Regions from separate parts of the Noviherbaspirillum album genome, predicted to be linked through region 3. Evidence: predicted binding sites of a transcription regulator. Region 3 holds the regulator's gene; each other region holds the start of a gene.
The links. The regulator FNR, encoded in region 3, switches genes on or off when oxygen is low (the NO sensors DNR and NnrR bind a similar motif). The targets are predictions, from matches to a motif close to TTGATNNNNATCAA.
Positions count from the first base shown of each region.

Region 1: RY831_RS20980 (bacteriohemerythrin) is a predicted target of FNR. The motif match lies at 1,446-1,459, and genes of this name have one in related genera.
Region 2: RY831_RS22455 (glycine-rich domain-containing protein) is a predicted target of FNR. The motif match lies at 1,190-1,203, and genes of this name have one in related genera.

Region 1 is NZ_JAWIIV010000020.1:56,449-59,726, reverse strand. It holds gene RY831_RS20990 (MFS transporter) at 1-164, shown strand, start outside; gene RY831_RS20985 (hypothetical protein) at 204-500, opposite strand; gene RY831_RS20980 (bacteriohemerythrin) at 794-1,228, opposite strand; gene RY831_RS20975 (ATP-binding protein) at 1,555-3,278, opposite strand, start outside.
Region 2 is NZ_JAWIIV010000023.1:71,116-74,393, reverse strand. It holds gene RY831_RS22460 (sensor histidine kinase) at 1-889, opposite strand, end outside; gene RY831_RS22455 (glycine-rich domain-containing protein) at 1,408-2,247, shown strand; gene RY831_RS22450 (LysR family transcriptional regulator) at 2,403-3,278, opposite strand, start outside.
Region 3 is NZ_JAWIIV010000006.1:81,594-84,871, forward strand. It holds gene RY831_RS09305 (hypothetical protein) at 1-241, shown strand, start outside; gene RY831_RS09310 (hypothetical protein) at 367-744, opposite strand; gene fnr (fumarate/nitrate reduction transcriptional regulator Fnr) at 1,205-1,966, shown strand; gene RY831_RS09320 (hypothetical protein) at 1,994-2,239, opposite strand; gene RY831_RS09325 (FixH family protein) at 2,484-3,020, opposite strand; gene ccoG (cytochrome c oxidase accessory protein CcoG) at 3,067-3,278, opposite strand, start outside.

The DNA.
Region 1 (3,278 bases), on a different contig from region 3:
CCTTCGCCGGTGTCGCGACCATGTCCTACAGCGGCAGCCTCATCGGGCCCCCGGTGGTCGGCACGCTGGCCGAGTTCGTAGGCATGCAGTCGGCGATCGGCTTCATCGGCTCGCTGAGCCTGGTGATGGCACTCATCGCCAGCCGCGCATCGCTGCTGAAGTAAACGGGCAGTGCCTGTTTGTCATTGCCCTGGCACCGCAGCTCAATCCTGAAAGCTGCGCGCAGACCACAGGTAATAGGGCAGCAGCGCATGCGAATCGCCTCGGGCGGCAATGTCTCGGGCAGAGCGTCTCTGCTGCGCCGCTTCGCCGGACACGGCCTGCGCCGCAAGCACATCCGCATAAGCCTGGTGCAGTGAGGCGCCGCCGGACCGGCGGCGCTTTTTCTTTGGTGCCGAGAGTTTCCGGTCCAGTGCAAGCAATGCGACGATGAGATCATGAACGGCAGCATGGACGTTCCGGATATAGGAACGCGAAGAACCGATCGTTATGGCAGTCATGGTAATTTCTCCTAACGAAGTTGATTGATGTGAGGCCAGTGTAGCGGCGGCAGCCGCCTCCACCTATCAGCGCAACTTCATAAATGCCATGCGCCAGGCTTATATGCCCGCGCAACGACAGACGGGCTCCGTCGTTGCCCTTGCAATATAGTCAAAGCTCGGATTCGCCCATGACATGCGATCGGGTGCATGTGCCATGTACCATGTACTGGAAGACCACATGCGACGCTGCGCATGAGGAACCGCCGCCGACCGCCTGGCAGCAGGCAAGTCGCCGACAACTCAAGTGACCCCTAGGAAGCGACGCAGGTCGGTTCCAGAGCTTCGGCGTGCTGCATCGCCGACGCCAGCATTCTGTCCATGGTCGCGATATGGAAGCCCAGCCATCGTGAGAAAAGCACGGCGATTTCCCTTCCCTCCGTAACCGCACCGTCTTTGATGCGCAGGCGGGCATGCTCGAGCGCGTTCAGCGCCTGGGCATGCTGATCGCGGTGACATGAAATCCCGGGAAAGCCAATCTCGTTCATGGCCTGTTCCTCTTCCTTGAAATGATCATGGACTTGACAAATCAATGACTCGAACCCCGCGGTGAATTCAGCATCGGAAGCCAGGGAAAGACGATCGAGCTTTGCGTGCAGCAGTTGATGGGATTCATCCATGAAAGCAATACCCGTTGCGAAAGGCTCGGAGGCAGTCGAGGATATGGAGGAAGAAGGGTTGATGCACATGCGCGCTTCCTAGCGGAGTCGAATAAACCAAAAAATCGAATGGCAGCGGATGCCATGTCGGCCAAGCCAAGATACGGAGCGGTTCCAGGAATGGTCGTGTCGTCCGGTGACGCAATCACGCCACGACCGTGCACTATCCCTGCATGAGCAGCACATCGCGTTTCATCGGCAGTAAATCCACAGGCAGCGATGGTAAAAGCGGCAATGGAAAATTTAATTGATCCAGGTCAACTTGTTCCGAGGCCATGAATGGACCTGTCAATCAAGGCGGGAAGGCCAGGGAGGAGAAGCTTTTTAGCACTGAACTACCGGAGCCATCGAAATTATTAAAAGGATCGGCTCGAATATTTAGCGAGAATCTTGGGGAGCTCGACAGGATTCACGGGCTTCACCAGGTGAAGATCGAAGCCCGCAGCGACGGCTTTTCTTTCCGTGTCCGTTCCGCTGTAGCCGCTCAGAGCGACCAGCTTGACCCCGCTTCCCTCAGGCGCCATGCGCGTGCGCCGGGCAACTTCGAAGCCATCCAGCCCGGGCAGGCCGATGTCCACAATGGCGATATCCGGCCGGTGCTTCAACAGCTGTCGCAGCCCTTCTTCACCGGTCTCGGCCACTTCAACGGCATATCCGTATGCCTGAAGGAGGGTTTTCAGCGTCTCCCGCGCATCGACGTTGTCTTCGATCAGAAGTATTCGCGCACCCGCGGCCTGCTCCATGTCCAGGGGCAGCGTTCCCCGTCGGGTACGTTGTGCGGGAAGGGGGACGCCGACGTCAAGGGGCAGGCGTACTGTGAATGTGCTTCCGCATCCGATTCCCTCGCTGTATGCATCGACGGTCCCGCCGTGCATCTCCACCAGCTTTTGAACCAGGGTGAGACCGATGCCGAGACCTCCCTGCGCACGGTCGATTTCCGTGTCCACCTGCACGAACATGTCGAATATTTTGGACAGCTTGTCACCAGGAATGCCTCTACCCGTATCCTTCATCCGCAGAACGCCCCATGACTCGCCCCCTACTGGTTCGTTGGACACGACGATGTCGACCTTGCCGCCGGTTTCAGTGTACTTGGCGGCATTGGTCAGCAAGTTGCTCAGCACCTGCTCCAGCCGGGTCGCGTCGCCCGTCATCCGGTAGCTGCCGGGATTGATGCTGGTGCTCACCGCCAATCCACGCTCGTCCAGAAAGCCGCGCACCGCGTGCAGGGCGCTGTCCAGGACGTCTCGCAGATCCAGAGGTTCCTTGCGCAAGGATACGGCGCCGCGGCTGACGCGCGATACATCCAGCAAATCATCGACCAGGCGAGTCAGGTTGTCGAGCTGTCGATAGCACACCTCGCGCAGCTCCTTGGCTTTCGACGAGTCGTTCGCGGCGATTCCAAGCAGTTCCAGGGCGGTCGAGATGCCGGCAAGAGGATTGCGCAGTTCGTGCGCGAGCATCGCGAGAAACTCATCCTTCATGCGTGCCTCTTCGCGTGCCGCCTGTGCATACTGCAGCAAGGTTTCATTGACCTGCCGCAGTTCCCTGTTCTTCGCGTCCAGGTCCAGACCACGTTGCAGGATCTCGGCTTCCATCTTCTCGTTCTGCGCGCTCAACTCGGCGCTTTTCTTCCGCCGGGCCTCGCTCTCCTCGCGAAGCCTCACGTAATCGGTGACGTTTTCGACGCGATGGATGATGTAGAGCAGCTCCCCGCTTTCTGACAGCACCGGAGTATTAACCGGGCTCCAATACCTTAGCTCGAAGCCCGTGCCATCGCGCCGGGGCACATCATAGCGCTGGATCGGCATGGTATCGCTGGCCTTTGTCGCGACCACCCGCCGCAGCGACGTGCCCAGGTTCTCCGTCGAATTCGCTTCGGGACTATTGGGATTGTCGGGGAAGGCATCGAATACGGCCTTTCCAAGAATATCTTCCCGCTGCGTGATGGTGTCACGCAGATAATCGTTTGTAACCCCGACGATCCTGAACTCTTCGTCGGGCAGCAGGACGAGAAACGAACCTGGAGATGTCTCGAACAGGAATTCGAAATGCTCGACTGGTATGTTTCTCGTGTGAC
Region 2 (3,278 bases), on a different contig from region 3:
TGCCGTCCGTGTTTTCGCGCTGATCCCCGCCCCGGCTTTCTGCGCTGTCGAAAATCAGCTGCTGGCCCGTGGCTGCCGAGGATGAGGCTGGCTCGCCCATCGAGCCGGTATCGTAGAGCCGGATGCGCATGGTGCCGAGCATGTTCTTGTCGATCATTCCCAGCATCAGCTTGTTGATGTCGAAGCCGGCACCCACCGAACCATAGTAGGCGGCGCGGCGTTGCGCCACGGTCCTGGTCGGCATGCCGCGACGGTAAACGGGCATGCGCATTGCGAGGCCGATGTGGCTGTGCGGTCCCGAAATGCGGATCAGTCTGCCCGAGGAAACCAGCTGTCCGGTATCGCGGGAAACCGCCAGCGCTTTCGCCGCTGTGCCGTTGGCAGCCATGTCGACGCCGAACGACACCAGGTTGTTCTCCATCGGCTCGATATAGGTCAGCACATTGTATTCATCGCGTTCTCCCGCGGGGCTGATCGCGAAATCGGGATAGCCGCCCGGAGACAGGCTGGTGTCGCGCCTGACGGCGCTCTCGAATGCATCCTTTTCCGAGCGAGAGAGGACACGCGCAAAATTCAGATTTGTGATGCCGGGGAAGCTTGCATCGAGCTTGAGCTCCCTGATATAGGAGCGAAACTGCTCGCGGCTGATGTGATCGGCGGTATAGAACAGGGCTGCCGTGCCGCGCAGGACATCGATGTAGGAACGCACCCGGTTCTGTATGGCGAGCTGGGCATTGTCGGCGAAGTACTCGAACTGCGACTTCGCCTTGTCTTCGACCACCTGGGTCACCAGGATATGAAGAAGCAGTGATCCCGTAACGCCCAGCCACCAGGCCGGGGAGGTTAGCAAGGAGATCAGAAACCGGCGTGAAATACGCATCTTGCCCATAAAATTTTGTTCATCTGCTTGAAACCACTTCCTGTCTCGATTCCACCGAAACAGGTGGGCAAATCTGTTTTATCCTGCATTGCTGCTTCTGCCGGCGGGCTCTCAAACCTTGATTGTTTGAAGCGTTCAAGGCCTCAGTGTACGTCAATCGTGCCGCCATGCATCTACGAATTGCTTCGAAAAAATACGATTGATACGCCTGAAAGAGTTGAATGTTTGCGCAATATTCACCTACTTCCTTCCTTGCCTCGATGTAGTTAAATGACATTTTTTCCATCCTCGGCCCGGCATGAGGCAAGCTTGAGATACGTCAATTCCACCGCCCGCTGGGCTCGAGAATGCAATGATATATTTTCCCGGGCGTAATTGCTGCCAGACCAACATTTCATGTTTTCAATGGTTCTAATTTGCAACATGGCAATTGCGTGAAGCGTGACGTTCCGATCAATTCACTTTCTCAGTCCCGTACCTGTCATGGAATGGCACGGGATTGATGACACTCCTTGGAGGGCGCGAATATGCATCAGCAGGCAGCCAGCGGCAGCAAACACAAGACGGCCGGACAAATGACGGAGGCGGTATTCGCCCTGGACCTCGATCCGATCAAGTTCAAGTTGATGGATACCAAGGAGGGACATGGCTGGACGCGGGAAGAAGCTGACCGGCATGAACTCGAATACCGCCGCTTTCTCGCCCTGGTTGCCAAGTATCCCGAAGAGGCGATCACGCCGGATTCCAATGTCGACAAATTCTGGCACGGACATATCCTGGATACGATGAAATACGCGCAAGACTGCGAGCAGGTGTTCGGCTATTTCCTGCATCATTTCCCGTACTTCGGCATGCGCGGCGACGAAGATGCCGCCAACCTGGCCCAAGCTGCAGCGAAAACCCGCAGCCTCTACCAGCAGGAGTTCGGTCACCTTGACGCCGGTATCGACGCCGGCGAAGGCAGCTATTGCGCCCGTGCCGTACTGAGAGAAAATGCAACGGATGCCGTTCCTGAAGGCAGCGTCGCATACTGCGCACGGATAGCGACGCCCCGGGCATCAGACGCGTCGTATTGCGCCCGCGTTGCTCAGCCTGCTGCCGGGGCGTCTGATTCGGCCTATTGCGCCCGAGTCGCCGCGCCGCAGGCGTCTTACTGCGCGCGCGCCGTCATGCCGGACACGGCATACTGTGCCCGTGCCGCCGCGCCAGCAATGTCCGAGGTCTCATATTGTGCCCGTGCATCGGCTCCTGCCGGAACGGGCGCGGATGCCTACTGTGCAGCGGCCAAACCCGCGGCCGAACCGGCGTATCTCGCCAAAGTGCTCGGCAAGGGGCGTCCGACGCTGGACTCCGCCGTTAATTCCTGAAATTACTCAATAAGACGGGCGCGGCCTGACCGAGTTGCTGTCGGAGCCGCGTACCGCCGTCCCCCTCCCGTACTCCTCCCGTATCTCTCCCGTTCCACCGGTACCACCCACACTTGGTACGTCATACCGAGCCCGGCGATTGCCGGGCTAACGCATCAAGAGGCGCGTCTCCAGTAACCCGGCTGCGCATAAACCGCCTTTAGCATGTCAATGAAAAAGCGGATTTTCGCCGGCAGATGCCGCTGCTGCGGATACACCGCCATGATGTCGTAGTTGTCGAGCGCGTATTCGTCGAGCACGGTGATCAGCTGGCCGGATGCCAGCTCGGACTGGATTTCCCAGGTGGAGCGCCATGCCAGCCCAAGGCTTTCGCAAGCCCAGCGATGGAGCAGTTCGCCATCATTGCAATCCAGGCTGCCGGCGACCTTGATCGTGACCGGCTTGCCGTTCTGCTGGAAATACCAGCCGCGCTGCTGGCCGCCCTGCAGGTTGAACGCCAGGCAGTTGTGATGCTCCAGGTCTTCCAGCGTGCGCGGAATACCATTGCGTTCGAAGTATTCCGGCGTGCCGCAGACCACGCGCCGGTTGCTGGCCAGCTTGACGGCGACGAAATTCGGATCGATGTTGCCGCCGATGCGGATGCTCAGATCGTAGCCTTCGCGCACGAGGTCGACCACGCGGTCGGTCAGGTTGAAGGATATCTGGACGTCGGGATTGGCGGCGATGAAGGCCGGGGCATGCGGTGCCACATGCTTGCGGCCGTAAGCCGCCGGCGTCGACACTACCAGGTGGCCGGTCGCCTTGTGGCGGCCCTCGGCGATGATCTTTTCCGCATGATCGAGATCGCCCAGCAGCTTGCGGCAATGGTCAAGGAAGACCGTGCCTTCCTCCGTCAGTGTCAGATGCCGGGTGGTGCGGTGCATCAGCTTGACACCGAGGCGCTTCTCCAGCGCATCGATGCGCCGGCCCAGCATCACCGGCGTAATGTTTTGTTCCAGCGCGGCGCGCGCGAGGCTGCCTTTTTCAACGAC
Region 3 (3,278 bases):
GGCGACCATGGCCCTGGCCGGGCTGATCTACAGCGTGTTCCCGGCCGCAGGCCAGAGCAAGCTGGCGCGACTGCATTTCTGGCTCGCCAATCTCTCGCTGCCTGTCATGGCGGTTGCCCTAGGCATGGTCGTCACCGGGACGGCGGCCCTGGTGCCGGTGCTGGCCGCATCGGAGATCGTGGCTGCGCTCGGCATCCTGGTTTTCGCAGCGAACCTTTTCCTCAATCTGAAGGCTCGCTGATCAGCTGACACGCCTGGCGTTCGGCATTGGCTACTCTTCGCGGAAAGTCATGCGCGCACATGACTGCCAATGGCCTGCAACCAAGACCCGAAAAACGGCCTGTAACGACAGGCCGGCGAGCGGGCCTACGAAACCATGTTGTAAAGGAAATTGCCCGCCGAGAACAGCTCGTTGGCGGGAATACCTGAAAAATTGCCCTGTTTGAATAGTTTGGAAAAGGCGCTGAACGCCTCGTCCTCCATTCCCATGCCGTTTTTCAGAATATTAAGAAGCGCATCCGTCTTACCCTGTCCCAAGTCCTTCATCAGGTCTTTGAAACCATTGACCAAACCCTTATCCCCGTTTTTCCCGGTGAGGTTGTCCTTGTTGTGATCTTTCTTGAAGAAGTTGGCCGTAAGGTCCGCAATTTCTCCGCCATTCTTTTTCACGAAGGCGCTTGCCTGTGGAGCGGCGGCCAATCCCGCGCGTGTAATCCCTGCGAGTCCGAGCACTGGTAAAGCCATTTCTTTTCTCCTTGATTAATTCGGATTGATCAACGTCTGCTGCTAATAGGTGTTATGCCGAACCACCTTGTCAGTTCGGTTCATCCAGGATTTGGAACCCGATCCGGAGCCAGCATCCCGTCTGCGAATAACAAGGTGTTCATGCGCGCCACACTAGTAAGTGTTTTGCCGATCGTTCCAGTTCGGATTTATTTTACGGAGCAGCGAAAGAAGCATCCGGGCTCGCACAGATCATTCCCGCAACCGGGAATACATGAGGAGTTGGCCAGGCGACTGCCGGAAGCGCCAAGGATAGGCAAACGCCGGCAAACGCTGGCAAACCCTCCTGCGGCGCGAGGAATGCTTTAATATTTTTCAGTTGACGCGAGCGTTGGCACACCCCTTGCTACATGACTGCAAAACCGACCGGCAGCCGCGATGAAAATCCGATGCCGCTGCCAGACTCCAAGGAAACGCCGTCATGACACAAGCACAAGCCCTCGTCCGCCAGCCCGCCACATCCCGTTCGCGTGAAATCAGCGCACGCTGCTCCGCTTGCAGCATGCATCAGATCTGCCTGCCGATGGGCCTCGAGGAAAAGGATATGGACCGTCTCGACCAGATCATAGGCCGCCGCCGCAAGATCGCCCGTGACAGCCACCTGTACCGCGTCGGCGATCCGTTCACCAATCTGTATGCGATCCGTCTCGGTCACTTCAAGACGCACCAGGTCAACCCAAGCGGCGACCAGCAGGTGACCGGCTTCCAGATGGCTGGCGAACTGCTCGGCATGGATGCGATCAGCACGGAACGTCATCACTGCGACGCGATCGCGCTGGAAGACAGCGAGGTTTGCGAAATCCCGTTTTCGCGGCTGGAAGGCCTGTTCGGGGAAATGCCGCAGCTGCTGCACCACTTCCACCGGATGATGAGCCAGGAAATCACGCGCGAGCAAAGTGTCATGCTCCTGCTTGGCAACATGCGCGCCGAACAGCGCTTCGCCGCTTTCCTGACCAACCTGTCGTCTCGCTATTCGATCCGGGGCTACTCCTCGACCAGCTTCCAGCTGCGCATGACGCGTGAGGAAATTGGCAACTACCTGGGGCTGACGATTGAAAGCATCAGCCGCCTGCTCTCGAAATTCAAGAAGCGCGGCTGGATCAAGGTCAGCAACCGCGACCTCGAATTGCTCGAACCGGTAACGCTCAAGGCGGTCGCCGCAGGCACCCAGACCTGCGCCTGAAACGCGCCGCCGGCTCCTTCCGGACGGTTACAGCGGAACGCGCCGCCCTTTATCGTCGGGCACGTTGAGCAGATAGCAAGTCAGCATGCTTGCCAGGCTGCAGAATCCCCAGAAACAGAAGAATCCCAGGCTGTAGACGCCGAGCGGATTCAATTCGACATGCGCGCCGCCGATCGCGATGTCGCGGGGGTCGAATAGTGAAAAGAAAAAACCTTCGGCCACAATAGCGACCAGAAACGACGGCCACAGGACTGCCATGATCAGTCTTGCCATTGTCACCTCCTCATCTTGCCTGTCCATGAACGACGGACAGGCATTGTTTTCCATTAAAGCGGATTCGCTCTGGCAGCCTTGCGTGATACGTGAATTCCCGAATACGGGAATTCACGTGAAAACCGCTCGCAAAATCGGGAATGGCCCCATGCCTGCCTTCCAGCACTCCTTGCCCCTCCCGGCACCGCCAGCTATGCCAGCTATGCGAGGTGGCGCCAGATTTCGCCCCGCTACTTCCGAATGATCAATCCGTCCGGTCGGCGCTCAGCTCGACCGAGCGCTGCACCGGCCAGTCCCAGACGTCGTGCAGTCGCCAGTTGCGGCCCGCACCTTCCATCGATACCTGCCAGCGTGCGCGGTCAAGCATCGGCAGCGCAACGGCGAAGCTGCCTTCCGCATCCGGCTGCACCTGCAGCACAACGTCTTTCTGGGGCTGGGTCGAATGCACCAGCTTGATGGTCAGCGAGCTTCCGACGGGCTGGCCGAGGCTGCGCACGTTTCCGAGCAGCCGGCCCGAGGAAGCGTCATAGCGGATCGAGGCCCGCAGCTTCATGCTGGCGGCGACCCGGTCCCGGCTCAAGTCCTGGTTGATGGCCTTGCCTTGCTTGTAATAGTCGTCCACCACCAGCGCATCCTGCCGGGTGAATGCAATCCAGGTGGTATGGATGCCGGCGATCACCACGATGATCGGGCCGAGCATCAGCAGCCACGGCCAGCGATGGGCGTACCAAGGTGCCGAGGACACCTTGGATGCGGCGCGGCGAGAATTTGTCGATTGCATGATGCACTCCTTCATTGATTCGTTGATTGCGTTGGCCGGTTCGTATTTAACGGGGCACGATGAAAACCGCTTGTTCCTCGACCCGCAGCCGTTCATCGTCTTCCGCCTTCAGTTCGAACCAGATCTTGTTCGATCCCTTTTCACCCTTGCCGTGGGCGATGCGCACCCGGACCGGCACGGCGCGGGAAGCGGTAGGCTCGAGCAAGACTTCGTCTTCCGTCGCCAGCGCGATGCTGTCGATGCCCTTGACCGAAATCC